Linked DNA regions of Caldivirga maquilingensis IC-167. Each later gene encodes a partner of the first gene's protein in a complex. Links are inferred from orthologs where the notes say so. Each region holds a gene or a part of one and is shown in the gene's direction. Other genes may lie near its edges.

Region 1 (5,958 bases):
AACCTACTTAACAGGAGGGTTAGGGGATTAAGTGGTGGTGAGAGCCAGAAGGTTGCCTTAGCAAGGGCGCTCATAATTAAGCCTAAGGTTCTCCTACTTGATGAACCAATGTCAATGATGGATGTCAGCACCAGGGAGAGCCTAATACCACTCCTAAGAAGTATACCGAGTAAGTTCAACACTGTGGTTGTGCATGTGACTCATGATAGGAATGAGGCCTACGCCCTAGCCGATAAGATACTTGTGCTTAATAATGGACAGTTAATTGAGGAGAATGAACCTGAGGTAATATTCACAAGACCCAGTAGGCTCTTCACAGCTCAATTCGTGGGCTTCAGCAATATAATACCTGCAACAGCAGTTAAGGCTCCTCAAGGCTCAATGGTGCGTGTTGGGAATCACACCCTATACTCAACGGAGAGTGTCGAGGGTAAGGTTTACGTCTGCATTAGGCCTGAGTGGTTTAGGGAGGATAATGGGGATGAGGGTAATGTGATTAAGGGCACAGTGATTGAGGTTGAGAGGACTAGCGTGGGCTTTAGGGTAATGATTAACGCTGATGGAGTACTCTTCACTGCTATTACTCAATCAAAGCCCAGTAAGGGTGATTCCCTTACCCTAACCATACCACCCAACCTGATTCACCTAATACCGGCTGTTGAGTGAATACTGTTTAATAGGGTTAGGCTGGGGTTTTAACAATGAGGAACTGGTTCATAATAATCCAAGGACTATTACCAATGATGCTTATATCAGCCTACCAATACAGCTGGAACCTACTCATAACACCATTAATGAGGAGTCTCAACGTTGATTTACCTGCAATTCAAGTAGCCTACTCATTATTCGTCCTATTCTCCACTATTTCACAGGTACTTGGGGGTTACATTGCTGATAGGAGAGGGCCTAGATTAGTTGGCGTAACCGGTGGTGTATTGGCTGGCTTAGGTATGGTGGCTTCACCACTTGTTAATGGGGTTAATCAATTCTACGCCCTGTGGTCAATGGGGAGCATTGGCGTTGGCTTAATCTACGGTGTATCAATAAACCTGGGGGTTAAGTGGTTTAGTAGGACTAGGGGCTTAGCCACAGGTATAATAAACATGGGCTTTGGACTTGGGGCGACATTCTTCAACCCGTTAATATCGCTATTAATTATTAAGGGTGAGTACAGGTACCCGATGATGCTTATAGGCGCATTAATACTGGCCGTAGTCATACCCTTAATGGCGACGGCCAAGTACCCTCCAAGCCAGGTTAAGGCTATGAGGCTTACTAAAATACCCCCAGGCTTCTGGCTTGTCTTCGCATCATTCTCACTAATGGGTATTCCACTTCAATTACTCTCCTCCAGTCTCTCAATACTGGGTGAGGGTTACGGTTACATTATAGTTGCCACTGCGGCGTCACTACTTCCCCTATTCAGTGGTATTGGTAGGCCAATAATGGGTTCAATATCAGATAAGTTAAGTAGGAGGAAGACTATTCTCGTAACTGGTGTCGCCTTAACGGTCTCAATGCTCACTCTGCTTATTCACTCACCCATAGCTTACATGGCCTCAACAGTAATTACAGGTATTTTCGGGGGTTCGGTGATAACGTTATTCGCATCCCTTGTGGGTGATGAATACGGTACAGTTAACTCAACCTTCCTATTCGGTATACTTTACAATGGTAAATTCGTATCAGCCCTAATAAGTAGTGTAGTATTCGCTGAACTACTGAGGACCATTAATTTAACTAACTCCCTTATAATTGAGGCTTTCCTAACAGCCGTATCAATACTAGTATTCATGGTCTTCACCAGGGTTAAGTCTAGGAGGCAGGTGGCTATTATTTGAAAAACACTTAATAATGCGCCTTCACGGGTCCTGTATGGACTCTAGCAAGGTATTAAATATTGCTGGTTACGTTGCCTTAACAGTAATCTTAATTTACCTAGTGTTGAGCATAGCCGGCATCGTTAAGATACCCTGGGCCACAGTGGGTGGCTTCAGCATGGAACCCACCCTGGAGTCTGGTACATTGGTTGTCCTATGCCCAGTGCCAAGTAATGTTACTGCGCTCCTCGGCCACGTGGTTGTTTATGATCACTACGGTGAGTATATAATACATAGGGTCATTGAGGTTTATCCATCAGCCAACACCTACTACGTGGTTACTAAGGGTGATGCAAACCAAGTTGCTGACCCGTGGGAGACGCCTATTAATCAAGTGTATGGGGTTGTTTGCTTAAGCATGCAGTACGTGGGTTTAATAACCCTGGTTCTTAGGAAGCCCCCCACGTTAATACTGGCTATAGTGGTTATGATTATTCTTTGGCTTGCATTAAATGAGGTTGAGAAGAAGGTTAAATGAAGTGAAAATGCATATAAAGGGAGGTTAGCCTGCTCCCTAATGTCTGAGGCTAGTCAAGGTAGGCAAATAGTGCATATTGGGGATACTGACCTAGATGGCTCTAAGGCCGTTGCCTACGCGTTAGCTAGGATTAAGGGTATTGGGGTATCCACTGCAGTAGCCATATGCAGGAACCTGGGTATTAATCCATTGGTTAAGTTGGGGGAATTGAATGAGGAGATGATTAGGAAAATAGATTGGGCGGTTAGGAACCTCCACCAAGCAGCCCCAGCCTGGTTCGTTAATAGGCCTAAGGATCCTGAAACAGGAAGAAACATACACCTAATAGGAGCTGACTTAATATTAACGGCTAGGAATGATATAGAGAGGGAGAGGCGCATACTATCCTGGAGGGGAATTAGGCACAACCTAGGCCTAAAGGTTAGGGGGCAGAGGACTAGGACAACGGGTAGGCTTGGGCCGGTGGCTGGTGTTCAACGTAGGAGAACGCCCACTGGAGCCGGTGGAGGGGAGGGTGGCCAAGGTTAATCAACCATTGAATAACACTTATTAACTTCCTCATTAAGCCTTCCTCAATGCTGAGAGTACACTTAATTCAGTACGCCAGTAGGCTGGGTGATCCTGAGTATAATATAGATAGGTTAAGGAATTACGCTAAAGCCAACTGCAGGGGTGATGGTAACGACGTCTTAATCACCCCTGAATTATATATCCCAGGCTACATGTCTAGGGACCTCCTCCTCCAGATAGCTGAGCCGCTGGATGGTAAGTCAATAGGTGAGTTAACGGAGATAGCTAGGGAGGGTAAGTGCACCATAATCACTGGTATTGCTGAGAGGGATAAGGACACTGGGGTTGTTTATAATTCAGCAGTGGCTATTGGTGAGAACGGCTTAATGGCACTCTACAGGAAGAGGCACCTACCCAGTTACGGTGTATTTGATGAGTCAAGGTACTTCGGGGTAGGTAGGGGTGATGCACCGGTCTTCTCAATGAATGGAACTAAGGCTGGGTTAGCAATATGTTACGACGCCTTCTACCCAGAGGTATCCAGGTCACTAATGCTTAAGGGTGCTAGGGTTCAAGTATACATAAGTGCGGCCCCGGATATGTCAAGGCCTCACTTTGAGACATTCATTAGGGCTAGGGCCATGGAGAACGTGTCCTTCGTAATCTACGTAAACACCATTGGTCAGTACGATGGTTTAGGCTTCTTCGGGGGAAGCTTCATAGTGGATCCCCTGGGGGAGGTTGTGGCTAAGGCTAAGTACTATGAGGAGGACACTGTGGTTGCTGAAATTGACCCAGGCCTAGTGGATAATTATAGGTCAATAAGACCAATACTGAAGGATTACACCTGGGATGACGTCAGGTATCTGCTTAAGAATTATAGGTCAGGCTATAGGGTGTATTAGTGGTTAAATTAGTTAAAATGATTCGTGGAAAAACTATAAAAATGGTTAACCCACGGTGATTAGTGAAGTTAACTATGGCTTTCATTTTTGAGCTACCTAAGGAAATAAACGACGTGTTGAGCCTTATCATTAATGAGCTTGGTAATCTACTTAATGGAGTCAACATGCCTCCTAACTTAAGGGAATCAGCAATGCATTACATTCATAATAAGGGTAAGATGATTAGGCCACTCCTAACCCTGATAACAACACACACCCTGGGCGGTAACCTAATGGATGCCGTTAACCCAGCTATTGCAGTGGAGCTGGTTCATGTAGCTACCCTGCTTCAAGACGATATAATCGATGGGCACTTAATGAGGAGGGGCTCTGAAACACCCTTCAAGAGGTATGGAACCGAGTACACTATATTAGCCAGTGACTTATTGATTGCTAAGGCAATTGAGTACTCGTTGAAATCCAAGACTAGGAGGATAACAATGGAGTTAACCAGCGCAGCCTTAAGACTAGCCATAGGGCAATCCTATGAACTTGAGTATAAACTGAACGGTAAAGTGGATATGAATATTTACATGAGGATCATTGAGAATAAGACAGCATCCCTAATCTCAGCCGCAATAGTGCTGGGTGGTTACGTGGCTGACGCCGATAGCAACACGATTAATCTACTTAGGTCCCTTGGGGAGAAGCTTGGCGCAGCGTACCAGATAAGGGACGACATAATAGATTACCTCAATTTAGATAAGGATAATCCAAAGGGCTTAAGGAGCGTTGACGTTAACGTAATTGATGCACTTAAAGCGGAGGGCTTCAGTGACCCGCTTAAGGAGGCTTATAGATTATTCATGGGCTACATGAGTGAAGCGAGGGCAATAACGGCATCAATAAGGGGTGGTGAAGTCTTCGCAGGCATTATCGACTTCCTGCAGGATCCCTTAACTAAGCTCATTGAGGGGAATAAGAACCAAGTTTAAGAATAAGAATTCTTTAACGGGTTAGTACTCAGCAACCTTAGGTGCCCTACCAAGTATCTTAAGTGACTCCTGGGCAGTCACAAGCCTAGCTACTGGAACCCTGTATGGTGATGCACTGAAGTAGTCTAATCCCCTACCAACCACCTCAGCCAGTATCCTTATTGAGTCGGCGTCACCACCATGCTCACCGCATATGCCGATTTCTATATTGGGCTTAACGCTTCTAGCTAAGTCAACGGCAATCTTCATTAATTTAGCCACACCGTCACGGTCAATGGTGACGAATGGGTCGTAGGGCAGTATGCCTAGGTTAAGGTACTGGCTCATGAACTTATTCTCCACGTCATCCCTACTGAAGCTGAAGACTGCCTGTGTTAAATCATTGGTTCCGAAACTCATGAAGTCAACAACACTGGCTATCTTATCAGCGGTTAAACTGGCCCTAACGGTCTCCATCATTGTACCTATCTTAAAGTCAATGCGGTCACCATAATTCTTAAACACCTCCTCGGCGGTTGGCTTAACAACATTGTTTATAACGTACTCAAGCTCCTTATACTCCGACACCTGCGGTATCATTATCTGAACCTGAACATTCTTACCCCTCTTCTTCAATTCAAGGGCAGCCTCTAGAATAGCCTTAACCTGCGCCATGTATATGTCTGGGAAAGTTATGCCTAATCTAACACCCCTATGACCCATCATTGGGTTAGCCTCCATTAAAGCCCTAACCCTAGCCAGTAAAGCCTCCTTCTCGGGGTCAGGCCTACCCAGTGTCCTAGCTCTAGTGACCTCAGCCACTAATTCCTCAACATTGGGTAGGAACTCATGAAGCGGTGGGTCGAAGAGCCTCACCGTCACTGGGTAACCCTCCATTATCTCGAATATCTCCTCAAAGTCCCTCCTCATTAATTCAGCTAACTTATTCAAGGCATCCCTCCTCTCATTGGCGTTAGTGGACAGTATTACACTCCTAAATAACTCAAGCCTACCTGGGGCTCTAAACATTCTCTCAGTCCTAAGTAGGCCTATGCCCTTAGCCCCAAACCTCCTGGCTATTGTGGCATCCTCAGGTGTGTCGGCATTAGCCTTAACGCCGAAGACTGAGACTGAGTCAGCCATGTCAAGTAGCTCGTAGAATTCAGGCGGTAGCTTTGGTTCAATGGTTGAGACTTGCCCAACATACACATTACCAGTGAATCCATCTATGG
Region 2 (5,953 bases), 200 kb from region 1 along the record:
CTGAGTTTAAGCATCATTGAGTATTCAAAGTGAATACTCACTTACCCACAAGGGGTTTAGCTAATTCAGTTATCTTAGCCTCCCAATCCTTAGCCTTAACTATTGCACTAGCCACCAATACACCCACTGTACCTAATTCAATTGCCTTAGCAACATCATTATAATCCTCTATACCGGCACCTGTAATAACCTTAACATCACCGTTAACCCTCTTAACTGCATTAACCGTTTCAACAACCACATCAGGCTTAGTCCTACTAACGGACTTACCTGTGCCTATTAATTCAGGAGGCTCCATGGCAACTGCCGTGGGTGCAAGGGCAGCCGCAGCGGCACTTGATAATGGGTCTGGGGAACACACCACTGTCTCAAGGTTAAGGGCCTTGGCCTTATTAACAAGCATGGCTATGTCATTTAACAGTAACCTATGCTCACTATGATTTATAATCACACCTGAAGCCCCAGCGTCCTTAATGAACTCTAAGGGTATGTGGCCAGTCCTAGCCCCTGGATCCACTGGGTCAGCTGACTGCGCGTAAACGGGTATGTTTACGGATTCAGCAACCTGCCTTAGGTAAGTGTGCGGTGGTGCAACTATTATGGATGCACCCAGGTTATTAGCAACCTTCTCAGCTACTTGAGCCAGCTTAACGGCACCACCCCCCAGTAACTCTGGGTAAGCCTTCATGTTTATTATGAGTACTGGAACCTTCATGATTAAGCCTAGGTTAATGGGTGTATAAGCATTAGCTCATATTAATCATTAACACTATTGAACTATTAAGACTTCACCACCAGCCTCCTTAATAGCCTTAATAGCCTTTGCTGAAGCAGCCCTAACCTTAACCACCACGGGCTTCTGTATCTTACCTTCACCAAGTAGTTTACCATACCCCAGTTGAGTTAAGTCAATAATGTACTTATCACCCTCCATCTTAATTAAATTCCTCCTCTGCAGTGAATCAATTAACCCATTTAAGTCACCTACATTTATTACATTAACCTCAGGACTCGGCCTATAGAAGCCATGCTTACCTATTAATGGGTAAAGTTCACCATTAGTTATCTTAAGTAGCAGGCTCTTCTTATGCTTAAGTAAACCAATCTTACCTCCCCCACCTCTTTGACCCCTGCTCCTATGCTGACCAACCCTCCCCCATGAGTGGGTTCTCCAGCCCCTAAGCTTCCTAGACTTCTTCTCTCTACGTCTCACAAGCACCCTTAATGGGGAGGGTTTAAAACTTTAACAATACAACCCAACTTAATGAAGGTAATAGCCAAGGGTGCTGAGGCTTTGCTGTACTTGGAGGATTGGTTAGGCTTAATAGTGCTTGTTAAGGAGAGGGTACCTAAGGGTTATAGGGATCCTGTGTTTGATAAGGTGATTAGGGTTAAGAGAACCATTAATGAAGCCAGGTTAATGATGGATGCTGCGGATTTAGGTGTTAAAACCCCGGTGGTGTATGATGTTGATGTTGTTAGGACTAAGATAAGGATGCAGTACTTGAATTCACCAACATTGAACACTATTATTAAGAGTAATGGTTACTCTAAGTTGGTTAAGGAATTAATGAGCAGAATGGGGGCGCTAGTGGGTGTACTGCATAATGGGGGTATACTCCACGGTGACCCGACCCCAGCTAACGTGATAGTTAATGATAGTGATGAGTACTTAATTGACTTCGGGCTTGGTGAGAAATTGAAACCAACCTGGGACAGTAAATACCTCAGGAAGACTGCTGTGGACTTAAACGTGCTACTTAGATCCCTTGAGAGTAATTACGGTGAGTACAGTGAACAACTCTTCAACGACTTCATTAACGGCTACAGTAGCGTCATAGGAGGTGATAAGGCGGCTTCCGTGGTTAAGTGGGTTAGGAGAATTAGGAGCCTGGCAAGGTACTATACGGGAAGGTTACTATGAGGTTTCTGAACCTTGTTTCTCCCCTATCTTGGATACAGTCCACTTAATGGCATCAATTATCCTCCTTAACCTACGCTGCTCCCTGTAGTTCCGAATAATTATCCTGGTTATTAGACCCTCACTGTTCTTCTCAATCTCGTAATCAAACCCCATTGATTCATCTAACTCACCATTATTAATCAACTCCTCATCCTCACCCTTAAGGCTATTGAGAACCTTCTCAATGAAGAACCTCCTTAATGGCGGCTGCTCGGTTATTGGTTTACTGAACTCAATCACAATCTTGTCATCATCATAGGTTAACTTAGCCACCTCCTCCCCACTGGCTGCTGTTAAGTGTAATTCCTCCTTGGGTGAAACCTTATCAGCGGTGGTTATTGATCGAGTTCTTATTAATGCATCTATTACCTTAAGTGTTGACTCAAGCATGCTTAACTCATCCCTAAGCTCATTGACTCTCTCCCTAATCCTCCTCCTAAGTTCAAGTAATTCCTTGACGTTTAACTCCTCATTACCCACGGTTAACAATCCAGGTAAACAATATAAATGTTACTCCAATTCCTTAAACCGTCATTACTCATTCAGGTAGCATTAGATTTAAAAAGGGTAACTAGGCTATTTGGGCAATGTCTGAAGTTCCCGCTGCCAATATTGAGGAGTGGAAGCCTAGGACTGAGATTGGTAGGCTTGTTAAGGAGGGTAAGATAAAGTCGATTGACGACATATTTATAGCCAATGCAAGAATTCAGGAACCTGAAATCGTTGATGCATTACTAACTAACCTTAAGTACGAGGTATTAAGCATAAATATTGTGCAAAGACAGACAGATGCTGGGGAAGTTAGTCAATTTCAAGTGGCGGTAGCCTTAGGTAATGAGGATGGGTACGTGGGTATAGGGGTTGGTAAGGCTAGGCAAATAGGCCCAGCCATGGAGAAGGCCATAAGGGAGGCTAAGGTAAACATTATCCCAGTGAGGAGGGGTTGCGGCTCATGGTACTGTTCATGTGATGAACCACATAGTGTACCATTCGTGGTTAGGGGCAGGTCCGGCAGTGTGTTTGTTGAGCTCATACCGGCACCTAAGGGTGTTGGTTTAGTTGCAGGTGATACAATTAAGCCCATACTTAGGTTAGCTGGGATTAAGGATGTTTGGTCAAGAGCCCTTGGTGAAACAAGGACAACCCTTAACTTCGCAATGGCTACTTGGAATGCATTAAAGAACACGTACATATTTAAGATATAGTATCATTAACTCAACGCTCATAAGCCGTACATTATCCTCTTAACGTAGTCAAGTATCTTAGCTTGATCACCCGTGGACCTAATGTTCTCAAACTCATCCCTAGATAAGTATAGTGCCAGAGCCTTCTTATACAGGTTAGCGAATAATTCCTTAGATAACCTTAACCCATCCACTGGATTAAGCCTATAAGTGAATTGATCCAGGGTAAACCAGCCTGAGTAACCAGTGTCCAGTAGTGCGTATAGGAAGTCTACGAAGTGCCATGCGTCCCCAGTTCCAACAACCCTGTCCTCATCATTACTATGCCACTTAGCTGTATTAATATGCACCGTGGCCACTGAGACTCCCTGCTCCTTAGCTAAGTAGACTGTGTAGGCTGGTTCAACGGCGTACATTAATTCATGACCATAGTCTATGGTTATTCCAAACAGTTTTACACCTAAATCATTATTTAGCCTGTTAGCGAGCATTATTGAAACATGGGATGTGGGTATGATTAAATTACCCTCCCTAGGCTCCTTGGGCTTAGCCTCAAGTCCAAAAGACCTAATGCCCAACCTATGCGCCTCCTTACCTAGGGTAAGTAACCCCTCGTAAAGTTCCTTAATCTTCTTACCGTAATTAGACTCAAGACTGTAATCCCAGCCATCTGGACCAAGCCAAAGTGATACTGAATCCAGGCCAAGCATACGGGCTATTTCAAGGCTCTGGGTAAGGGTGCTTAAGGCCAGTTCCCTCACCTTAGGGTCAGGGTTAGTTAATGAACCTAGTTTAAACACGTGGAAACCTGAAATATCCATACCTAACCCAGCTATCTTAAGGCCTAATTCACTTGCAGTTGCCTTAACTTCATTTATCAAGTCCTCCTTAACCTTAAGATTATCGTCAAGGAATTGAGCATCTATTGGCACGACACCCTCAATCCCAGACTCCCTCACCCTCCTTAACTGATCCACTAACCCTCTTGGTAGATTCGGGAAGTAACCACTTCTATTGAATCTATCTGAGAAATCCCCAGCAGTCCATGTACCTGCAGCGAACTTAACATTATACTCACTGAAAAATTGATCAACAGTCTTACCCTCTATGAAACCTGAGTAGGTTGACTTTAACCTACTTATACTCATGCTCATTAACTGAATTAAGCATTAGTTTACTTTTAAGTTATAGCCATCATTAATCATTAAACAGGTTAGGGTAGGTTAAGTCTAGTCACGAATATTGAGTATAAATCCTCATACTTCTTCTCATCCCTTGGTTCAAAGACCCTAATATTGAATGAATCCCTAACTATGGATCTAAGTTCCTGAATGGACTTAATAATGCCCATGCCAGCTGCCTGAATTAGAATGTTCCCAATTGATGTTGATTCTTCAGGTCCCGCGTAGACAGGAATCCCCATTACATTGGCTGTTAATTGATTCATGAGACTGTTCCTAGAGCCACCACCAAATATGTTGATTCCCCTCAGTCTCCTACCAGTTATCTTAGTCGCTTTCTCAAATATATACCTATGCTTCAAGGCTATACTGGTTATAATAAGCCTAATTAATTCACCTAAGCTCCCTGGTTCCCTCTGCCTAGTTTCCTTAAGGTAACCGTGGATCTCATTAATCATATTAATTGGAGCCAAGAACCTTGAATCATCAACATCTATGAAGGATTCAGGTTCCTCAGCCTCAGCCGCAAGGTTAACTAACTCATCGTAAGAGTACTCCCTTCCACTTAAATCCACTAGTATTCTCCTAACCTCCTGCAGTATCCACATGCCCTGCATATTCCTTAAGAAGGTAATTGTACCGAAGGCACCGCCTTCATTAGTGAAGTTGCTTAACATGGCTTGTTCATTAATTAAGGGTTCATTCAACTCCACTCCAACAAGATTCCAAGTCCCTGAACTCACGTAGCCAGTATCCTCATTAATCATTGGCCCAGCCGCAATGGCGGAGGCAGTATCATGCGTTGCAGGCGCTATCACGTTGACATCCCTACTGTCCTCACCCAACTCCTCCACAACGTCCCTCTTTAAGTAGCCTAAAACGGATCCAGCATTAACTATTTCCTGAAGAATGTCAGTAGGTATATTGAGTTTCTCCAGTATGTCTAAACACCACCTTTTACTCTTGGCATCAAGTAATTGAGTGGTTGATGCATTGGTGTATTCATTAACCTTAACGCCGCTTAACCAGTAATTAAGTAAGTCAGGTATCATGAGCATTGCCTTAGCAATCTTCAGTTTAGGTGAATTAAACTTAACTAGGGCGTAGAGTTGGTAAAGGGTGTTAATGCGCATGAACTGTATACCAGTCCTACTATATATGACTTCCTTAGGTACCTTACTGAAGACTTCACTCATTAATCCTTCAGTCATAGGATCCCTGTAGGCGTAGGGTAAGCTCACTAACTCATCATGGTCATCAAGCAGTACGAAGTCAACACCCCAAGTATCAATACCCACTGAGGCTAATCTACCCCTATACTTCCTTAAGGCGGCTTTAATTGAATTCTTAACCTCAGCCCATAGTTGAAGCATATCCCAGTATAGGTGGTTATTAACCCTAATCATTTGGTTAGGGAACCTATATAATTCATCTATAGTTAACTTAAGGTTCTTTAAATCCAATACACCGGCAATAGCCTTACCCCCACTTGCACCTATATCTATAGCTAATATTACTATTGAATCCATGCTGCCTCTCACTTATTATTCATGAATCTCTCCACTATTGGCAGTATTCCCAATTCCTTAAGAGTCTCCCTAGTTGGTATACCATTCTCATCCCAG
Region 3 (5,978 bases), 410 kb from region 1 along the record:
GCCTTCTCAAACGCCGTCTTTAAATCCACGTGCTAGAGCTTTAAGGCATATTAATAAAGGTATTTTCATGTGGCAGTATTTAAACTACTATAGGGGTCTGATTCCTATTCTTAAGCATGATTCATGGAAGCCATGATGCATGGGTAAAGAAATAACACGTCTCTTACCTAATAATCATGAATATTACATTACTGCTGAGCCGATGCTTGGCCGTAAATTTGGTAAGTGCTCTTAGTCTGCTCATACTGAGTCATACTGCTTAACACATCATTTAACGCATTAATCCTCCTAGTGATTTCCTCCTCAACGCTGAACCTATCATAGAGTTTATCGGGTGAATACTGGTAGTTGAATAGGCTTGATAATACGTCAATAACCTCATTGTACTCAAAACCACCACTAGCCATCATGTATGATAGGTACGCGATCAGCTTATCCTTACGACCATACTTAATGAAATCCTCAACAGCATCATTAAAGTACTTAAGTTCAGGCACTTGAATAACCTTAACCTCCCTTTTATGAGCCTCATAAACCTCCTCCACTATTTTCTCAATATCCCTAGAGACAGCCACATACGCCCTGTAGCTTATGTAGGCTACAAGAGCCAGGGTTAATAGTATTGATACTGCTAATACGTAGACATTGAGTATCGGGGACTTAGGGATAGCCAACACCATGTAGAACACCCCTAAGCCGAAGAAGGCAGCCACAATACTACCGTAGGAATTCCTAAGGTAAAGTACAGCGTTACCAGCACCTTTACCTGGCTGGGCATTAATTAATGCTGTTGATGATAATACTAGGGCTGCTAAGGATGATGTTAGGAACGGGTACATTAGGGGCCTGTAGGCTAACCCCATTAATGCTGATAATGAGAATAAGGCTATTGAGATTGAGAGTTTCTTAAGGAAGTCACCGATATTAATGCTTGTAAGCGATAGGCTGGAGCCAAGCCTATTAATCATCACTGCGGAGACCAATAGTATTAATGAACTTAAGGCAACCTTAGCCTCATAACTAGGTATCACTAGGAAGAGGCCTAGGGACATTAGTAATGTTAATGTAACGTACGCTGCATCATTAGCCTGCCTCCCCCTGAACCAAGGCCTACCCCTCATGTTTCTTAAGTCGCTAAGCAGCATTAACGCCAGTGAACCAGCTATAGGTATTGAGAAAATGAATAATATATATAAGCCCACTGACGTAAGTAGCATTAACACTGCAGTAATAATAATTAATATTACGTAGTAAACCACGTACCTACTTAATGACCCAGTTGAGGCACTAACCACAGGTAATCACCTTAGGGTCATTATGTGAACTAGATAAATACCTAAGGTAGCTCTCGTAATCCCTCCTACTAACCGTCCTCTTACCATAGTAAACGCTCTCAAAGATTCTAATCATTTTCAATGCATCGGCCTTACTCTTAACTACACCGTCCTCACTCAACTTAACCACGGCCTCCCTGGGGGTTAGGTTACTGGGATTCTTTAAGTTAGCTAATACGTTAAGCTTAAAGAGATTCTCAACATCCCTAGAGTAGTCGGTGAACCTAATGACAAGGCGCTCACTCTCTCCCCCTAATTCCCCAGTAATCTCATAACACCCCTCTGAGGACGCGGTGATCTGGGAACCGTTAATTACCAGTCCTGAACCAGGCTTAACAGTGACGTTACCCACTGCCTCATAGGTTAAGGGTTCATTAATACCCCAGATTAAGGGTAAGTCGGGCGGTATATTAAGCTTAAGTAAATGGCCACCACCCCAACCTCTAAACGCTTCCACTCTCTCATTGCTTAGGAGCTTCACCTCAGTTACCGTGGATGATTCATTAGCCGCCTTAATGATGGGAGCTTGAGGCGCCGTAAGCCTAACCACCCCCTCACCCTCACTTTCCTCAACCCCACCCCTACTGCCTCTGCCCCTCATTGAGGTGATTGCGAGGACTGATGACGCCACCATCACCACTATTAAAATCACTAGAATTACCGCAGTGGGTATTTGAGGCATACTAACCCTCTGTTGTTGAGGGGAACTACCACTACCTGACCCCTGTCCCTTACCCGTACCTGTACCGTTAAATTGACTTGATGATGCTTGATGAGGCAGTGAAATGTTGATTAAGGGGGCTTTACCAGTCATATTGGGTAAGGGTAACTCAATTATAACCATGGGTATGGGTACTGAGGGTAACGTTAAGCTAGGTAACCTAATGCTCGGTGACTTACCATGAGGCACCGTAATGTTGATTACTGGTATACTTATGCCTGGGGCCTTTAACCCACCTCCACCACCCTGGGGACTTGAGGATACTGGTAGTGTCATAATCCTTATTGATGATGTGAGAAGCCATAGGGCAATTAATCCAATCACAAGGGTTGCAACGGCGTCTCTTCTCATATATTTAGAGAACCGAAATCGGTATATTAATCTTTCCCAAATCACAACGCATTCTTAATACAAGAAATTAAGGTTAGAAAGCTCCTTTAACCCTACCCGCGCCTTTACGTTGAGTGTAGGGATTATGCGTTAATTCACAAAGTTTAAAAAAGCTTAGTTACTTCTGGGGGTAATGGCCACTGCACAGCAAAGGAGGTTACCGATGTATAAGAGGATTATTGATGATAATAAGAAGAAGTGGATGATTAAGGAGTACCTTAACATAGCCTTAACCAGGAATAGGTATGTTGATTCAATAATTCAGAGAACAACATTAGGTACAAGGATCGTTATTATTGCGGAGAAGAAGAACAGGATTATAGGTAGGAAGGGGCAGCAGGTTAAGGCTCTTGCAGATATACTTAAATCCAAGTTCAACCTAGATAATGTAGTTATAGATGTGATACAGGAGCCGCATCCTGAGTATAATGCTAGGTTAGTTGCCCTTAGGATAGCTGATGCAATGGCTAAGGGAATCAGGTTCAGGAGGGCTGCCATAATAGCCCTCAGGCAGCTTCAGGAGGCTAATGTTCAGGGTGCTGAAGTAATAATAAGCGGTAAGTTAACCACTGAACGTTCAAGGTTCGAGAAGTACACTACAGGTATAGTAATTAAGGCTGGTCAAGACGCCCTCGAGAAGGTTCAGGAAGCTGTAATACCCGTACTGCTTAAACCAGGTATATTCTCGGTTAGGGTCAGGGTACTACCCCCTGATGCGAAGCTTAGTGATAGGTTTGAGGTTAAGTCACCTGAGGAGGTTCAGGTTAAGCAGATTGAGAATAAGCCCGAGGAGGGCAGTGAGAGTAAGGAGGGTAGTGAATCACCTGGCCAAGCCCAGCAATAATGCTTATAATTACTCATTATTAATCCCTCAACGGTGTTATTAAGTGGGTGTTAAGGTTGCGTTAATTGGAATGGGTAGGATGGGTTCAATCCACCTTAAGGAATTAGTTAGGTTAAGGAATGAGGGGTTAATTGACAGTATTACTGTTATTGATATTGATGATTCAAGGCTCAATGCCGCTAAATCCATGGGGGTTGATGAAACTTTTAAAAGTATTGATGAAGCCTTAACTAAGCATCATGAGGCAATAATAATAGCAACACCAACAACCACTCACTATGACTTATCAATTAAGCTCGTGGGTAAGGCTCACTTAATGGTTGAGAAGCCTGTAACAGTGAAGTTGAGTGAGGCCCTTAACCTACTTAGTGAATCAAGGAAAACCGGCAACATGGTGATTCCTGCAATGGTTGAGAGATTTAATGAGACTGCTGAAGAGGCGTTCAGCATGGTTAAGGAACCAATCGCCTTATCAATGGTTAGGATCGGTACCATGCCGCAGAACCCTGACTCATACATTGGGGTTATGTATGATTTAGCAATCCATGACCTAGACCTAGCATTATTTAGGTTAAGACCCATGAAGGCTATAGTGGTTAAGTCAATGCTTAATAGGGATAACGTAAGCCTACTCCTTAACCTAGATGGGGTCTCAGTGAATATTGAGGCTAAGTGGGTTAAGTCAGGTAAACTACGTGTGCATACGTACGTTGGGTTAAGTACATTCACGGTAGCTGACTTAATGCATGGGTTAATTTACGGTAATGGGGAGGTTAAGAAGGTGAATCAAAGTGAAGAACCTGTTTATCTAGAGGATAGGAATTTCCTTGAGGCGGTTATGGGGAAGACTAAACCCTTCGCGACCTTAACCGACTACATATCATGCCTAAGGATAATTGAGGCCATTCAACAAAATTATAATGCAGTACCATTATAGGGGCCGTTATCTCATACCTAAATATTGTACTGAATCTTCACCAATAATGGGGGGTTTAATCGAACTCATTAATATTGCTTGCACTTACTTCGGCTTGATTCAACTTAACATACTGCTTAGTGTATGGATCATAGTAACCCATTACCCTATGTATGGTATTCACCCTGCATCTAGGGCAGTAAAGATACACGGTGTACCTTAACCCGGATAAATCAAAGCCAACATCCAGCTCCCGCTCCATACCGCATTGAGTACATTTAATAACCCATCTGGTCACTTAATTCACCGGTTAAGTACGGCACTGAGGCTAGTTTAATAAACCAATTGCTTCACCCACATGGTTAACTGCCTGTTCATAGGGGAATATTACACCATGAATAGTAAGGCTGTTCCGGATTTAGCGTTGCATTTAAATATCTCTAATTACTTTTAATTACTTGGTTAATGATGGAAAGGTTGTATAAGCTTAGTGGGTTCGCTAGGATTGTCGGCGCCAGCTGTAGTGGTGACCGCGGTTGAACAAGTTGTTAAAGACCCTTAGAAGGACGATAGTATTGGAAGGATGGATTAACAGCATTGGTGGACAAGCGCTTAGGGAAATTGCTGATGCTTATAAGGCCATGCTTCAGGAAATGCTCGACTACGCATTGAAGTATGGTGCTTCACAAGCAACCCTACATAAAGTCTTCTACCATAAGTTTAGGGAAAGACATCCCTGGTTACCAACGAGAATCATCAAGGTAACACTAACCTACTCTGATTTGCAGGACTGGGAGCTAAGTAATGGACTTATTGAGGTTAGGACTCATAGAGGATGGGTAAAGATACATTATGGAAGCCCTCCAGTGAGTTAAAACTTAAACCAGGTGGTAAGAGGGTTATCGTGTATCTAACGTTTACGAGAGACTTCGAGGTTACATGCAATCAAGGCAGTATTGTTGCAGTTGATGTTAATGAGAACAATGTTACATGGCTGTTTTCAAGGATGGGAAGCTGTGTGAAGTATATAGAGTAGAGACTGGTCTTGAAAGACTCGTCATCTCCCACGCTGAGAGAAGGAAGACATTATCTACAAGACTGCTGGGATAATTGAGGAGGTTGCGGGGAGGAATAATGCTGCAGTAGTTGATAAGGCTGGGGAGAACACGTTGAGGCATAGGATTCATCAATGGAGTGTGGCGAAACTAGTTGAGGCACTTAACAATAAACCGCTACATGTAGTTGAGGTATCGGAAGCGTATTCCTCCTCAAAAGACCCGTTTACAGGTAAACCTATCACTAGTTACACTCCCTCAATGATCCGCATTGCGGTGAGAGGGAGGAAGAGGGTAAGAGTGATTAAAGTTCAACTGAGACTAGTTAAGCTAGGTAATGAAGCAGTCCTAGATAGAGATGTTATTGGGGCAGTAAACATAGGGCTAAGGTACCTATCCTCAAATGGGAGCCCCATGCAGTGCGGGTGAAGCTAGTGAACCCGCACCAAGGGCTAACCCCACTTACGGAACTAGAAGTATTGAAAACCGTTTAAAAAACCATAAGTGAGGAACCGCTTACTGGTAAGGTTGTAAACTATGTTACTTTAGGAATAACTCCTCATGCTGCTTAACGTACTCAACGCTCTCCCTTAGGCTTAGGAAGAGCTTCCTAACGTACTCGACATCATCCTTAGTTACATTACTCCTATTCTGCTCCTTGGCCCTAATCTGGGCTGGGGTCAGTAATTGTATTGCATATCTCAGACTATTCTCAACA
Region 4 (5,924 bases), 620 kb from region 1 along the record:
TAGTGCTCTATAATAGTGGCTTCCTAGATACTTGGCCATGCTTACCATTCATGGAGCTTACACTTAGGGATAGGGTTGTATCAGTATGTGAAGGAGACTTGATTTCAGGAACATTAATGCTGCTGATGAAGTTTTACGCTAATGTCCCAGGCTTCATAAATGATCCAGCACCAGATATGGGTAAAGGCGAGATTGTTTACTTCCACTGCTACGCACCAGTAAACGCTAGGGGCTTTGATTCAAGTGACTTAAGCCCATACATAATAACACCAGCACATGGAGGTGGTAAGAAGCTTTCAATACACGTTAAGCTACCTGTGAATGAAACCGTGACCGTGATTGGCTTAAGCCCAGAGGAGAGGTTATTAGCCATACATACGGCTAAGGCAATTAATAATGAATACCATTTAAAGGCATGCGCCACGAAGCTGGTGGCTAAGACTAATGTAGAGGCATTGGCGAGGAATTGGGTTTGGAGAGCTGGGTGGCATAGGGTAGTGTTTTACGGTGACTGGAGGGAGGACTTAAAGGTAATGGCAAGGCTACTTGGATTAAGGATCCTTGAGGAGGATGCATAATCAGTAAGATAATTAACGTGAATTCAAAAGACTCATTAATACCTGTGGAATTAATCACCTATATTGATCACTGAATCCCCTATATTAACTATGAGTTAAGTTTTCTGAAAGGAGAAAGTTTTATAAAACCTAGGGTGGGAGAGTAACTCGAGGTGAGTAAAATGAACATTCCAAGAAGAAGTTTCACATTAGGTTTAACTAAAGGAATCATGAGGAATAGAATCACCAATGTTAAGGTTAACAACACATATATAGACTATGAGCAAGATAATAGGAAACCCAGTAATGAAGTATTCGTGATTTACGGCGGCTTAACATTCACCACATTCACCTACGATACCGCCTCAAGAACATACAGGGTTAATTAATCAAGATCACGCTAAAACTAGCTTATGCTATGATTAAGCCAAGTGAATGAGGGCTTAAGCACTTTGTGGTTGTAGATTTAATGAAGTGGCTAAGGCATGAAGTAGCCTCTGCTCCATAGGAATTCAGCATACTTAGTACCTTTAACCTGTCTTGGTGATGCATTAATGTTGACTCTTATTAAATCCTCAGCATCATAACCCTCCTTACCTCTAGCCAATACTACTCCTCCAGGTCCCACTGCTAATGATGAGCCTATTAGCCTCCAGCTCCTCCAAGGCCCCTTACTCATTTCGCCAACACTGCTTACACCAATCATGGCTATGTCATATAATCTAGCCATTGTGGTATATGAGACTACCCAATGTTTACCATAGGGTCCATTTAAGTAACCTTCCCTACTTAAATCATACGTGGATGGTACCGCCCAACCTGATGGTGAAAGTATCATAACCGCCCCCATTCTAGCCATTGAGTGCGCTAGAACTAGGTTACTAGGTGCGTTATCTATGCATATGTTGACACCAATCCTACCGTACTCAGTCTCCACAACCCCAACCCTATCACCAACCTCATATATTGACTGCTCATCAGGAAGAAGATTAATTTTCCTATACTTCCAAAGCAAATCACCTTTAGGTGATAAGAACACTGCGGCATCATAAATCCTCCCACCATACCTCTCAGTTAAACCAGCCGCAACATAGATGCCGCTTTCTCTCGCAGCATCCGCTAATGCATCACTATATGGGCCGGGTATTGGTTTAGCTAACTCCACTGCATCAGGGTTAAGCCAACCAACATCCAGTGTTTCAGGTAAGACAACAATACTGCAACCCATTGATGCGGAGCGTTTAATGGCTTCAATAGCCCTACTTAAATTACCCTCAACATCACTGAAATTAACCTTAATCTGACCCATGCATACTGCCACTTCATTACTCATAACTCGTATACCCAATTCTTAGGTTAATTAATTTCACTATGAAGTAAAATACCCACCTAAAGTGGTATCCGTGGTGGGCCCTATTTTTAGATTAAGCAGTATGAACTTTAAGTTATTATAATTACCCCGGTGAATTAATGATGGGAAATATTTATATACCATATACTCACGTTGAGCGTAATGGGGGATCCTAAGAGGCCGAAGAAGAAGTATGTTGAGGGGAAGCCGAAGAGGCTATGGAATAGTGACTTATTGATGAGTGAGCTTAGGCTTATTGGTGAGTATGGTTTGAGGAATAAGAAGGAGCTTTGGTTAGCCAGAGCATTATTGAGGAGCATTAAGCATAGGGCTAGGGAGATACTTTCAGCACCAATGGAGATTAGGGGGGAGGCTGAGAAGAGGCTTAAGGATAGGTTATTTAGAATGGGGTTAATAAGCGATATTAATATACCATTGGATTCAGTACTAGCACTGGATGTAACAGCAGTACTTGAACGCAGGCTTCAAACACTAGTGTATAGGAAGGGTATGGCTAGGTCAATTCATGAGGCCAGGCAATTAATAGTGCACGGTCACATATCAATAAATGGTGTTAGAGTCAGGTCGCCTGGTTACCTTGTCCCAAGGAACCTTGAGGATGGCATAGGCTTCGCACCAACGTCACGCATAGTTAAGGCTAAGGTAACTCAACAGGTTAATCAGGGAGGGCAAGCGGTTAATCAATGAGGTTTGAATAATGCTTAATAAGGATACCCTTAACCCAATTCATTGAATATGAGGAAACTATTACTAATATTAGTGCTTGCAATGGCTTCACTGGCTATTGTAGCTAATCCGCAGCTTAACCCGCCCGGTGGCTTAACTAATGCAACCCACATAACCAACTACACTAAGCCCGTGCTCAACATTACTCTTAGTGTTAATTTAATCAGCTTAACGTATGAGAATTGGGTTAAGTACCCGGTTAATAACGTGGTGTCAACCCCCTTAAACTACTTCACCCTGCTAATTAACGCATCAATAATTAATTCCACTGAACCCATTAATGAGAGTACAATGCTAAGTATTAGGATTGGCAACGTATACTCATACTCAACTCTACTCAACCTCACTGCGGGTTCCTATCAATTAGTTAATGTACCAGTCTACTCACTACCATATGGTAACTACTCCATTAACGTTACCTTAAGTGTAATGAACTTCACAACAAGCAGATTCTATAACCTAATAATGTATAAACCAACAATAGTTAACGCATACTTGACTCAATGCGGCTTAACCACGTCACCCAGTAATAACTCTGAGGTAATTATACCTTACTCATCACCGATACTAAACCTTATACTTTACTCAGCTGAACCTGTTAAATTAAACCTGGTTAGTAATATGGGTGGTGTTTACTCATCTTATAACGTTACCATTAATGGTAAGTACGTGTTCCGGGAACCGTTAACATTCATGAATGGTACGGTTTCAGCTCAATTAGCATTCAATGGGCAGGCTTACTCCACGTATATGTTTCAGGTTAATTCAGTGAGACCATGGTACTCCATTAACGTTACCTATGGTTCAGCATCCTTAAGGGTTACTAACGGTTCAAGTATCCCCGTGGTAACTGGTCATAGCGTGAACTTCTATAGTTCATACTTAAGTAACTTAACCATGGAAACCATGATTAATAATCAAGTTACCGGTAATAGCTTCCTCATAGTTGACACTGGATCTTATAATGCTCAAGTAGTATTCATGTACGGTAGTTGCACTGTTGGGTTGGTTAAATTCAGCATAAATGCGTATGAACCGGTACCATTGATTACATCACCTAACTCAACGGTGCCGCTTGGTGTTAATTCTAGGATCGTTTTTAATGTTAATGTACCAGCCCCAATAGTTAATGAGAAGGTGTACATCTCCCCATTATCACCCCAGTTCCCAGTAAGCATTACTGGTAGCCCAGTGGCCCTGAGGGGTAATGGAGGATTTGAAGTTGGTTTACTGGCGCTTCAACCCGGCCCAATGCCTTTAAACGTATCTCTAATCATGGTTGATTACGGGGGATACTCATACTACTACAGCACCATAATTCTACTTAACGTACTCAAGCCAACCATGAGTATTACACCTGAGTTACTTAACATAACTTACGGGGAATTAGCCAGTATGCTAGTTAACTTAACAGCTGAGGGATACGGTATAGTTAATCAAACCCTTCAATACCAAGTAACCTTAAATGGGGTTAACGTTGCATTAGGCTCAATAACCACGAATTCAAGTGGTTACGCCTCATTAACATTTAAGCCTAATGATACTGGTGTTTACGTAGTGTACGTAACATACTCCCCATCGCAATCATTCTCAATAACTAGCCAAGCTAAGGTAATTGTTGCACCGGCTAAGGTCAATATAAGTTACTTAGTTAACTCAACCATAGTGTACGGGGATTCATTAACAGTAATGGTTAACTTAAATCCAGGAATCACAGCCTCAGTTTACCTATACTTAAATAAATCATTCATAGGTTACATTAATGTAATCAATGGTACAGGTTACACGCATGTGAAACCTAATGAGGCAGGTTACTTTAACTTAACAATATACTACCCAGGTTCCCGTAATTACTTACCATCAGTGGCTGAGGCATCACTAATGGTGTTGAAGGCTCCCTGCACAATTAGAATGAGTATTAATGGATCATTCATAGTGGGGAGTGAACTCTCAATAAGTGGTAATGTAACTGCACCAATTAGTCAAATACCAATCTACGTAAATAAGTCATTAATCATAGCCTATGTAACTAACGGTAAGTTTCAAGAATCATATAAACCACCTTACCCAGGATTATACAATATTACCGTATACTGGCCCGGTAACAATAATTACCTATCATGTGGCCTCAATGAGTTTGTGAAGGTAATTAAGGCTAATCCAAGGGTATCAATTAGGGTACTTAATAATGGTACAATAGCCTCAGGCAGCTCAATAATAATGCTCATACTAATTAAGGTTAATAATAATTTACCAACAAGGGCTAATGCATCAATACTGGTTAATTCAAGTGGAAGAGTAAGAAGTATTAATACTGTGGTGAGTAATGAAACGGTATTAAGGATAGTTACTGATAAGGCTGGGCCCTGGATTATTTACGTTAAGTACCTTGGGAATGAGTGGCTTAATGATGCTTACGTAGGCCCCATTGTGGTCTACGTTGTCTCAGGTGTGTTTGGAATCCCATGGTATATTTTCACAATATATGCATTAGCCATCATAATGGGTCTCATAATATCACTACTCATGCGCCATAGTTAACAATGAATAAAGCCTATACCTCTTCATGGCTTTACCATGGGGTATGTTTAATAAATATGCCACTACTTTAGTTAGCTGTGGATTATAAATCAATTCCAGAACATACCTGTCCAATCTTACACTTCGATGCAATGCATCTAATCTTACACATACTTTACCGTAGGGCGAACTTATGTTTATCACTGGGCTTAGACTGTATGGGATTACCAGTTGTTTCAACATCAGTGTTAACAATGAGGAATTGCGATAGGGATTCTGTATATAAATTAATTAGGAGGTTACTTAGAATGAGGAATAAATTGGGTAAGAACATTAAGCTACTTGAGTTAGGTGATATTAAGGTTTACTTAAGGATTTCAAAAACCAAGGGTAGTATCCACATTTATGATGGCTACATGATGAGTAACCGTGACTGCAGTAGGTTAAATGGCTGCATAACGGTGAATAACGTGACCCTACTCTACATTTACCTACTTATACGGCTCTCCGGTAGGAATATGGTGCTCATTAATGTTCCCGATGCATTAATATGGATTGCGAAGGTTTTCGGTAAGGAGACTGCTGTATCAATCCTGGACCTGGTTCATAATTACATGGAGAGAGGTGAACTCTCCGGTGAGGTTAATACAGTATTAAACATGGTTAATCTACTGGGGTTGAGAATAAGTAAGGAGCAGTTTGAGAATGCCTTACTGCCGACGAAGAGGATTCTACGAATAATAAGGGAT
Region 5 (5,855 bases), 420 kb from region 1 along the record:
GCGGAGGTGAATTAAACGTTGGTATTTACGTTAAGGAGCACCTAGATAGACAATTCGAGCCTTACGAATCATGTAAATTCCATAATCCTACAATGCATTGTCTAGGATTGTGGAGTATTGATTAAGCATTTGCTGGAGCCTGAAACATAAGGAGTCAATTCGAGGACGCACTATGATTACCATGAAATTATAAGGATGTTTTCGAAGAAAAGCTTTTTAAATTGTTTTGAAATTTAAGCGAATATGACTTTTCTCGTTAGCGCATCTGATTGGATGATTAAGGAGTATGAAGCGTTTAAGGCTAAGTTACCTGAGTTATTGGTTAAGTACAGGGATAAGTACGTGGTTATTAAGGATGGTGAGGTGCAGGGTATTTTTGAGAGTATCGAGGAGGCTTATAAGTATGCTCTTGAGAAATACGGCATTAATGGCATGTTCATAATTCAGAAAGTTAAGGAGGAGAGGGCGGAGTATTTCTCGCCAACGCATGCGCTAGGCCTTGATTCTGCTCAAGTGTCGTGAATGCCCATAGTAAGGATTAATTATGCAGCACAGAATACATCGCCTGCTGATGCACTTAGAATGAACGGGCCCGTAATAACCATAGACGTTGAACCAGCAAGTGTTATTTGGAGCTTCGCCCAAAGTAGGGGCATAATCCTTAATGGCGCAAAGACTGTACCCGCATTAATTGATACTGGAGCCTTAATAACTGCTATAGATAGGAGTGTGTTGAATCAACTTGGCTATCCACCGTATGGTACGATTAACCTAGCCACTGCAGGTGGTACGGTTGCTGTACCCATATATTTAGTTAAGCTTGTATTATTCTCGAATGTACCAGATCCGAGGGCTAGAATTATACTCGATAACATGACCATCGCCTCGGTTGACCTGTCAACGCAGCAGTATAAGGCGTTGATTGGCCGTGACATACTACGTAACGTCATCTTAATATATGATGGAGTGACAGGTCAAATAACGGTAACTTACTAAATCACTCATCAATTCAACGTAGGGAGATGCTCCATGCACGTGGCTCCTCGCGTGGAATCAACCTAGGTACTGCATGGGTATTTGCATGCTGAAGGCCATGTTTATGGAACAATCCGCATCACTTCCTCGGAACAATACTCCACGACAAGCCATAGGTCATTGATTCGTAACTAGAATTAAACAAGGAAAACTGAACAAAACTGGCGGGCCCGGTGGGATTTGAACCCACGACCTACGGCTTAGGAGGCCGCCGCTCTAATCCATGCTGAGCTACGGGCCCCCTACTGGGCTTTGCTTGCGTGGGGGTTTATGAATATTTTCCCTCATTAGCTAGTTTACTAATGTTCACGTGATTAATAATACCTTAAGCATAGGCGAATACTGCGAGGAGCCTGCCCCCTGGTTTATATGGTGTTTCACCTATATCTGAGTACGCCTCAATAAGGTTCCAGCCTGCTCTTGAGGCTAATTCCCTTAACTCACTTATTGAATATATTCTTAGTGATAATTGAGTATTAGTGATGAGTTTGAGGGTGTACTTGTCCTTGTCCCTAATGTAGTAGCTCCAATATACTTTAACATTCTTTAATTCTTGATCTAGTTTAAATCTTTGTATGATTAAGTGGTCTCCAATCTCATTAACAATGCTTTTACCGGCATTATTAATGTAATACTCCTTATCAACAGTATCAATTATTAATAATGAACCAGGCCCTGAAACATCGTGTACTTGCCTAAGTATTGAGAGGTCCGTTTCATAATCATAGTAACCTATTACTGTTGTGAACATGAATAAGGTAACGTTAAAGGGGGCGTAATGCCTAATAACACTGCTTAATTCCCTGGCATCTCCCAGTAGGAAAACCACATTATCATTAACCCCCTCCCTGGTGGCTCTCTTAATGGCTTCATTAATGAAGTCTTGTGATATATCTATACCTATTACTTTAAAGCCTAACTTAGCTAGAGGTATAGCCACTCTCCCTACTCCGCTTCCAACATCCAGTATCTTGCAGTTCCTTAACCCCCTTCTACTTAAATAATCACTAAGCTTAACTGCAGTATCCTCACCTTCCCTTAACATTGCTTCACTGCTTAATACCCTTACGTAAAGTTCAGCGTTCCTTATGAAGAATTCCTTAACCCACTCCACTGGTTTAAGCTTGTTTAAGTTTAATTAATTTTATTCCCTATGATGTATTCCTATTACAATTGTTCAAGGTGTCTTAGTTAACTTTACGTGTGTTTAAATTACTTTAACCCCATTATTGCTTCACATTGCTTACGTATTCTCATTAAAGGTAATTAATATAATGCACCTAAAGCTGAGTCGTGAACACAGTTAAATAGTTTAATATTATTGATGAGTTAAAATAGGCTATGCCTCATGTTGTAGGTGTCATGTCTTAGTGTTCAGAAATGTTTTAAAGGGGTTTCCTATCAGTGGCCTGTGCCTAGGATTGTGAGAATTAGGATTTGGGGGACTAACACTGATTCGGTTGATGGATTAGCTAGGGATATTACTGGGATAGCTAAGAAGCTTGGGATTAAAGTTAGGGGACCAATACCATTACCCACTAGGCGGCTTATGGTAACTGTGAGGAGGGCTCCAAGTGGTCAAGGTTACCATACTTATGATCATTGGGAAATGAGGATACATAAGAGGGTTGTGGACATGGATGCTGATGAGAGGGCCCTTAGGCAGTTAATGAGGCTTAGAATACCTGAGGATGTTAAGGTTGAGATTGAGTTAATAGGTTAATTTAAATTTAAATTAAATGCCCTAAACGCCTAGGTCTCAATCTCCTTCTCAGTTGCCCTCCTTTTAACAGCCCTATCGAAAACAATCCAATTCCTATACCACTCCTCATTAGCCTTTCTTAACTCCGTTAGTATGGCCTTTGTTAAATCCTTGGCTGATACTTTATCAACATTAATGAAATTACACTCAATCCGTTTAGCTATTTCCCTAGCCTTATCCAAGGGAGCCCCAGTTTTAAGTATGCTAACAACAATCTTCTCCACTATGAAGGGTTCCTCAGTACCATCTCTTTTAACCACTGTAGTTACCATAATACTGTTAAGCATTATTCGGATATAAATATTTCTCCATAATAGCGTAATAATTGAAGATGCACAACATAATTATTTAAAGTATTCACATATTCTTACAGGAATAGTAAATCATGCCGGTTTTGGACTGAGGATGGCGTTAAGTAACTGTGGGTTAAGACACCCGTAATTTATTAAGGCTATTAATCAGCCCAGAATGCCTTCGTCCTCACATACTCCCTCTCCGCCTCAAGTATGTTTAAGAATAATTCATCATCATTAGTGATATTACTTAGAATCCTCTTAACAGTGGCTGTACCAACACCGTAGGCTGAGAGTGCTATTAAACCCCTGTAGCCATGATCCATTATTACCCTAGCCCTCTCCCTGAGTTCACTAAGGTACTCCTCCTCATCAGTAGTAAGCTGTAACCCCCTCCTGGCTCTTGTTATTAGCTTAATGGCCTTATTAATATCCTCATCCCTGTGCTTCAACATGGTTAGGGTCTTCATGCCGCATTTTGGGCACTTAAGTTCCATATTAATTATGTTACTCACCTTGCCTGTTAAATGCCATCCGCACCTTAAGCATAGGAGGGTTACTTCCTTATTCATGATCCTCTTCTTAACTGAATCAATGATTATGTTCCTGGGTACTTCATCAGTTATAATCGACCTAGTGCCTAAGCCACCCATTACCATTAGGGCTAGTTTAGAGGGCTTCCTAGCTAGGAAGTTTAGCTTAATTACCCCATCCTTAATACCGTTTATGAAGCGTCTCAATGCATCTAAGTCAAGCTTATCCACCTCAATCTCATTAATTACCTCATTATCCAGTACAGACTCATTATAGACTTTAGTTAACCTATCAACATTGACATCAATAGTACCCTTAGGTAATACCCCCATTCTCCTGGCAACGTGAATAAACCTATACCTATAAAGGTTACTATTCTTAATAACATTCCTCAAGGTCTCCTCAACAGTATCAACATCCTCCTGAAGCGCCCTCCTTATAATCTCCGGGTTAATTGGCCTAGGGGTTTTTATAATAACCCTATAGGGATCCCTAACATATGATATTGAGAGGGCAAGCCTGCCAGTTAAGTATCCTGTTAAATAAAGGCCAAGTGCCTCATTACCCTTAGTGCCTAGGCAGGAGTGAATCACTATTAAGTTACTTGAGTACTCGATTAACGTTTCATTAACATCAGGGTACTTACCCCTTAAGTCACTTGATAATTCCCTAACATCCTCAAGGAGTTCATTAATGTTCATTAACTTAATCCTATTGAAGCTGCTTAAGGAACCACCTGCCAGTAATCTCCTCCTCAACCTGCAAACCTCCTGGGCAACCTCATAGGATACTGGTATTTCATCACCAATCCACTCAGGTAACTCACCTTCACCGCTCCTCAATTCATCCAGTGTAATAACCCCCTCATCCTTATCAATGGTTAAAACCCTCCATAATCTACCAGCTAGTACTATTACCTTATTCTGCTCCAGTGTTAATGCGAAGTCTTCATCAAGTTCACCTATGGTTGACTTATCCATGTAGTTAACAGCCTTAAACCTCCTTTCATCAGGTATCATTGACACATTCTGGAGGTAGTAAATCCTCAACCCCCTCCTATTCCTTAAGACACCATCGTAATTACCTATTAGCTTCAATTCCCTTGAGGAGAATTCAATAAGCCTCATTAAGTCACTTAACTGTAGCGAGGAGTAGGGGTGTGCCCTCTTAATGATCCTATACGCATCATTCACCGTAACTGAGCCCCCGTGGTCTAGTATTATGCCTGCTAATTGATGAAGCAGCACATCCATTGCCCCCGCGTGGTATGGGTAATCACCCTCAAGTTCACCCTCAATAGCCCTTCTAGCCAGTACCAGTGACTCAAGGTAATCATCAGGCGTTACAGTGAATACATGGCCCTTAGCAACCCCACCAACCTCATGCCCACTCCTCCCAACCCTCTGAATTAACCTATCACTCTGCTTAGGACTCATGTACTGGATTACTGCCTCAATACTACCTATGTCTATGCCTAATTCAAGACTTGATGTGGATACAACAACCTTAACCTCACCATTCCTAAGCCCCTCCTCCACGGTCTCCCTCCTCTCCCTGCTTAGGGATCCATGGTAAACCTCCACACCGTTAATGACCTTCTTCAATTCAGTACCCAGCAGCTCAGCCATATCCCTAGTGTTAGTGAAGAGGAGTACCGAGCCCCCATACCTATTAACTACCTCACTGATTCTCCTTGCTGCCTCCTCAATATCACTATCGGGCCTTAGGTAATGTATTGTTAACTCCATGGTTCTTGAAACATCATTAACATTAACAATCCTCACCCCCCTCCCAACCCCACCCACTAATGATGATGCAAGCTCCAGGTCACCTATTGTTGCTGATAGTGCAATCCTCTGAAACTCACCAGCCAGCTCCACCAGTCTCTCAAGGCCAACGGCTAATTGAACCCCCCTCTTGCTACCGAGGAGTTCATGAACCTCATCAATTATGACCCAGCCAACACCCCTAAGCCAATTCCTCATTACTGGTGAAACCAATAGTATCTGGAGTGTTTCAGGTGTTGTTATGAGTATTTGAGGCGGATTCCTCCTCTGCCTACTCCTCTCACTGCTTGTGGTGTCTCCATGCCTTACAGCTATGGTTAAGCCAAGTAAGCTACTTAGCCTACGTATCCTCTGCTCTAAATCCCTATTAAGCGACTTAGCCGGCGTAATGTAGAGAATCCTTATCCCCTCCCTCACCCCGGAGTTAAGCATCATTGATAAGAC

What was found.
Region 2: CMAQ_RS02565 (region 1) and CMAQ_RS03590 share a complex: the UniProt entries of both Methanocaldococcus jannaschii proteins name them as parts of the 30S ribosomal subunit. The link is inferred for Caldivirga maquilingensis IC-167 from one-to-one orthologs.
Region 3: CMAQ_RS02565 (region 1) and CMAQ_RS04635 share a complex: the UniProt entries of both Methanocaldococcus jannaschii proteins name them as parts of the 30S ribosomal subunit. The link is inferred for Caldivirga maquilingensis IC-167 from one-to-one orthologs.
Region 4: CMAQ_RS02565 (region 1) and CMAQ_RS05645 share a complex: the UniProt entries of both Methanocaldococcus jannaschii proteins name them as parts of the 30S ribosomal subunit. The link is inferred for Caldivirga maquilingensis IC-167 from one-to-one orthologs.
Region 5: CMAQ_RS02565 (region 1) and rpsJ share a complex: the UniProt entries of both Methanocaldococcus jannaschii proteins name them as parts of the 30S ribosomal subunit. The link is inferred for Caldivirga maquilingensis IC-167 from one-to-one orthologs.

The regions. Positions count from the first base shown.
Region 1 is NC_009954.1:535,635-541,592, reverse strand. The notes cover bases 1,230-4,141. They hold CMAQ_RS02565 (30S ribosomal protein S13), read left to right. Parts: upstream 1,230-2,397; coding sequence 2,398-2,886; downstream 2,887-4,141. Other genes in these bases: CMAQ_RS02555 (polyprenyl synthetase family protein), read left to right, coding at 3,848-4,141; CMAQ_RS02560 (carbon-nitrogen hydrolase family protein), read left to right, coding at 2,934-3,773; CMAQ_RS10340 (signal peptidase I), read left to right, coding at 1,876-2,358; CMAQ_RS02575 (MFS transporter), read left to right, coding at 1,230-1,841. Outside these bases: CMAQ_RS02580 (ABC transporter ATP-binding protein), read left to right, coding at 1-666; more of CMAQ_RS02575, read left to right, coding at 702-1,229; more of CMAQ_RS02555, read left to right, coding at 4,142-4,747; ppdK (pyruvate, phosphate dikinase), read right to left, coding at 4,769-5,958. UniProt on the Methanocaldococcus jannaschii protein: Located at the top of the head of the 30S subunit, it contacts several helices of the 16S rRNA.
Region 2 is NC_009954.1:738,883-744,835, forward strand. Bases 1,453-4,359 are described here. They hold CMAQ_RS03590 (30S ribosomal protein S5), read left to right. Parts: upstream 1,453-2,550; coding sequence 2,551-3,168; downstream 3,169-4,359. Other genes in these bases: CMAQ_RS03580 (KEOPS complex kinase/ATPase Bud32), read left to right, coding at 1,453-1,924; CMAQ_RS03585 (hypothetical protein), read right to left, coding at 1,919-2,443; CMAQ_RS03595 (sugar phosphate isomerase/epimerase family protein), read right to left, coding at 3,186-4,301. In the rest of the region: tpiA (triose-phosphate isomerase), read right to left, coding at 38-715; CMAQ_RS03575 (uL15 family ribosomal protein), read right to left, coding at 770-1,213; more of CMAQ_RS03580, read left to right, coding at 1,265-1,452; CMAQ_RS03600 (rhamnulokinase), read right to left, coding at 4,361-5,857; CMAQ_RS03605 (aldehyde ferredoxin oxidoreductase family protein), read right to left, coding at 5,866-5,953. UniProt on the Methanocaldococcus jannaschii protein: With S4 and S12 plays an important role in translational accuracy.
Region 3 is NC_009954.1:947,983-953,960, reverse strand. What follows is about bases 1,502-4,433. They hold CMAQ_RS04635 (30S ribosomal protein S3), read left to right. Parts: upstream 1,502-2,578; coding sequence 2,579-3,289; downstream 3,290-4,433. Other genes in these bases: CMAQ_RS04625 (hypothetical protein), read right to left, coding at 4,282-4,433; CMAQ_RS04630 (Gfo/Idh/MocA family protein), read left to right, coding at 3,333-4,226; CMAQ_RS04640 (hypothetical protein), read right to left, coding at 1,502-2,406. Also shown: CMAQ_RS04650 (AAA family ATPase), read right to left, coding at 1-29; CMAQ_RS04645 (hypothetical protein), read right to left, coding at 189-1,295; more of CMAQ_RS04640, read right to left, coding at 1,288-1,501; more of CMAQ_RS04625, read right to left, coding at 4,434-4,503; CMAQ_RS04620 (hypothetical protein), read left to right, coding at 4,742-5,080; CMAQ_RS10685 (hypothetical protein), read left to right, coding at 5,375-5,689; CMAQ_RS04615 (RuvB-like helicase), read right to left, coding at 5,801-5,978. UniProt on the Methanocaldococcus jannaschii protein: Binds the lower part of the 30S subunit head.
Region 4 is NC_009954.1:1,159,069-1,164,992, reverse strand. The notes cover bases 966-3,843. They hold CMAQ_RS05645 (30S ribosomal protein S4), read left to right. Parts: upstream 966-2,070; coding sequence 2,071-2,616; downstream 2,617-3,843. Other genes in these bases: CMAQ_RS05640 (Ig-like domain repeat protein), read left to right, coding at 2,665-3,843; CMAQ_RS05650 (carbon-nitrogen hydrolase family protein), read right to left, coding at 1,036-1,890. In the rest of the region: CMAQ_RS05660 (L-fucose isomerase-like protein), read left to right, coding at 1-578; CMAQ_RS05655 (hypothetical protein), read left to right, coding at 740-946; more of CMAQ_RS05640, read left to right, coding at 3,844-5,196; CMAQ_RS05635 (hypothetical protein), read left to right, coding at 5,274-5,924. UniProt on the Methanocaldococcus jannaschii protein: One of the primary rRNA binding proteins, it binds directly to 16S rRNA where it nucleates assembly of the body of the 30S subunit. With S5 and S12 plays an important role in translational accuracy.
Region 5 is NC_009954.1:112,562-118,416, reverse strand. What follows is about bases 1,294-4,102. They hold rpsJ (30S ribosomal protein S10), read left to right. Parts: upstream 1,294-2,446; coding sequence 2,447-2,758; downstream 2,759-4,102. Other genes in these bases: CMAQ_RS00490 (DEAD/DEAH box helicase), read right to left, coding at 3,252-4,102; CMAQ_RS00495 (ATP cone domain-containing protein), read right to left, coding at 2,788-3,069; CMAQ_RS00505 (class I SAM-dependent methyltransferase), read right to left, coding at 1,361-2,149. Also shown: CMAQ_RS00520 (hypothetical protein), read left to right, coding at 244-522; CMAQ_RS00515 (aspartyl protease family protein), read left to right, coding at 523-996; more of CMAQ_RS00490, read right to left, coding at 4,103-5,855. UniProt on the Methanocaldococcus jannaschii protein: Involved in the binding of tRNA to the ribosomes.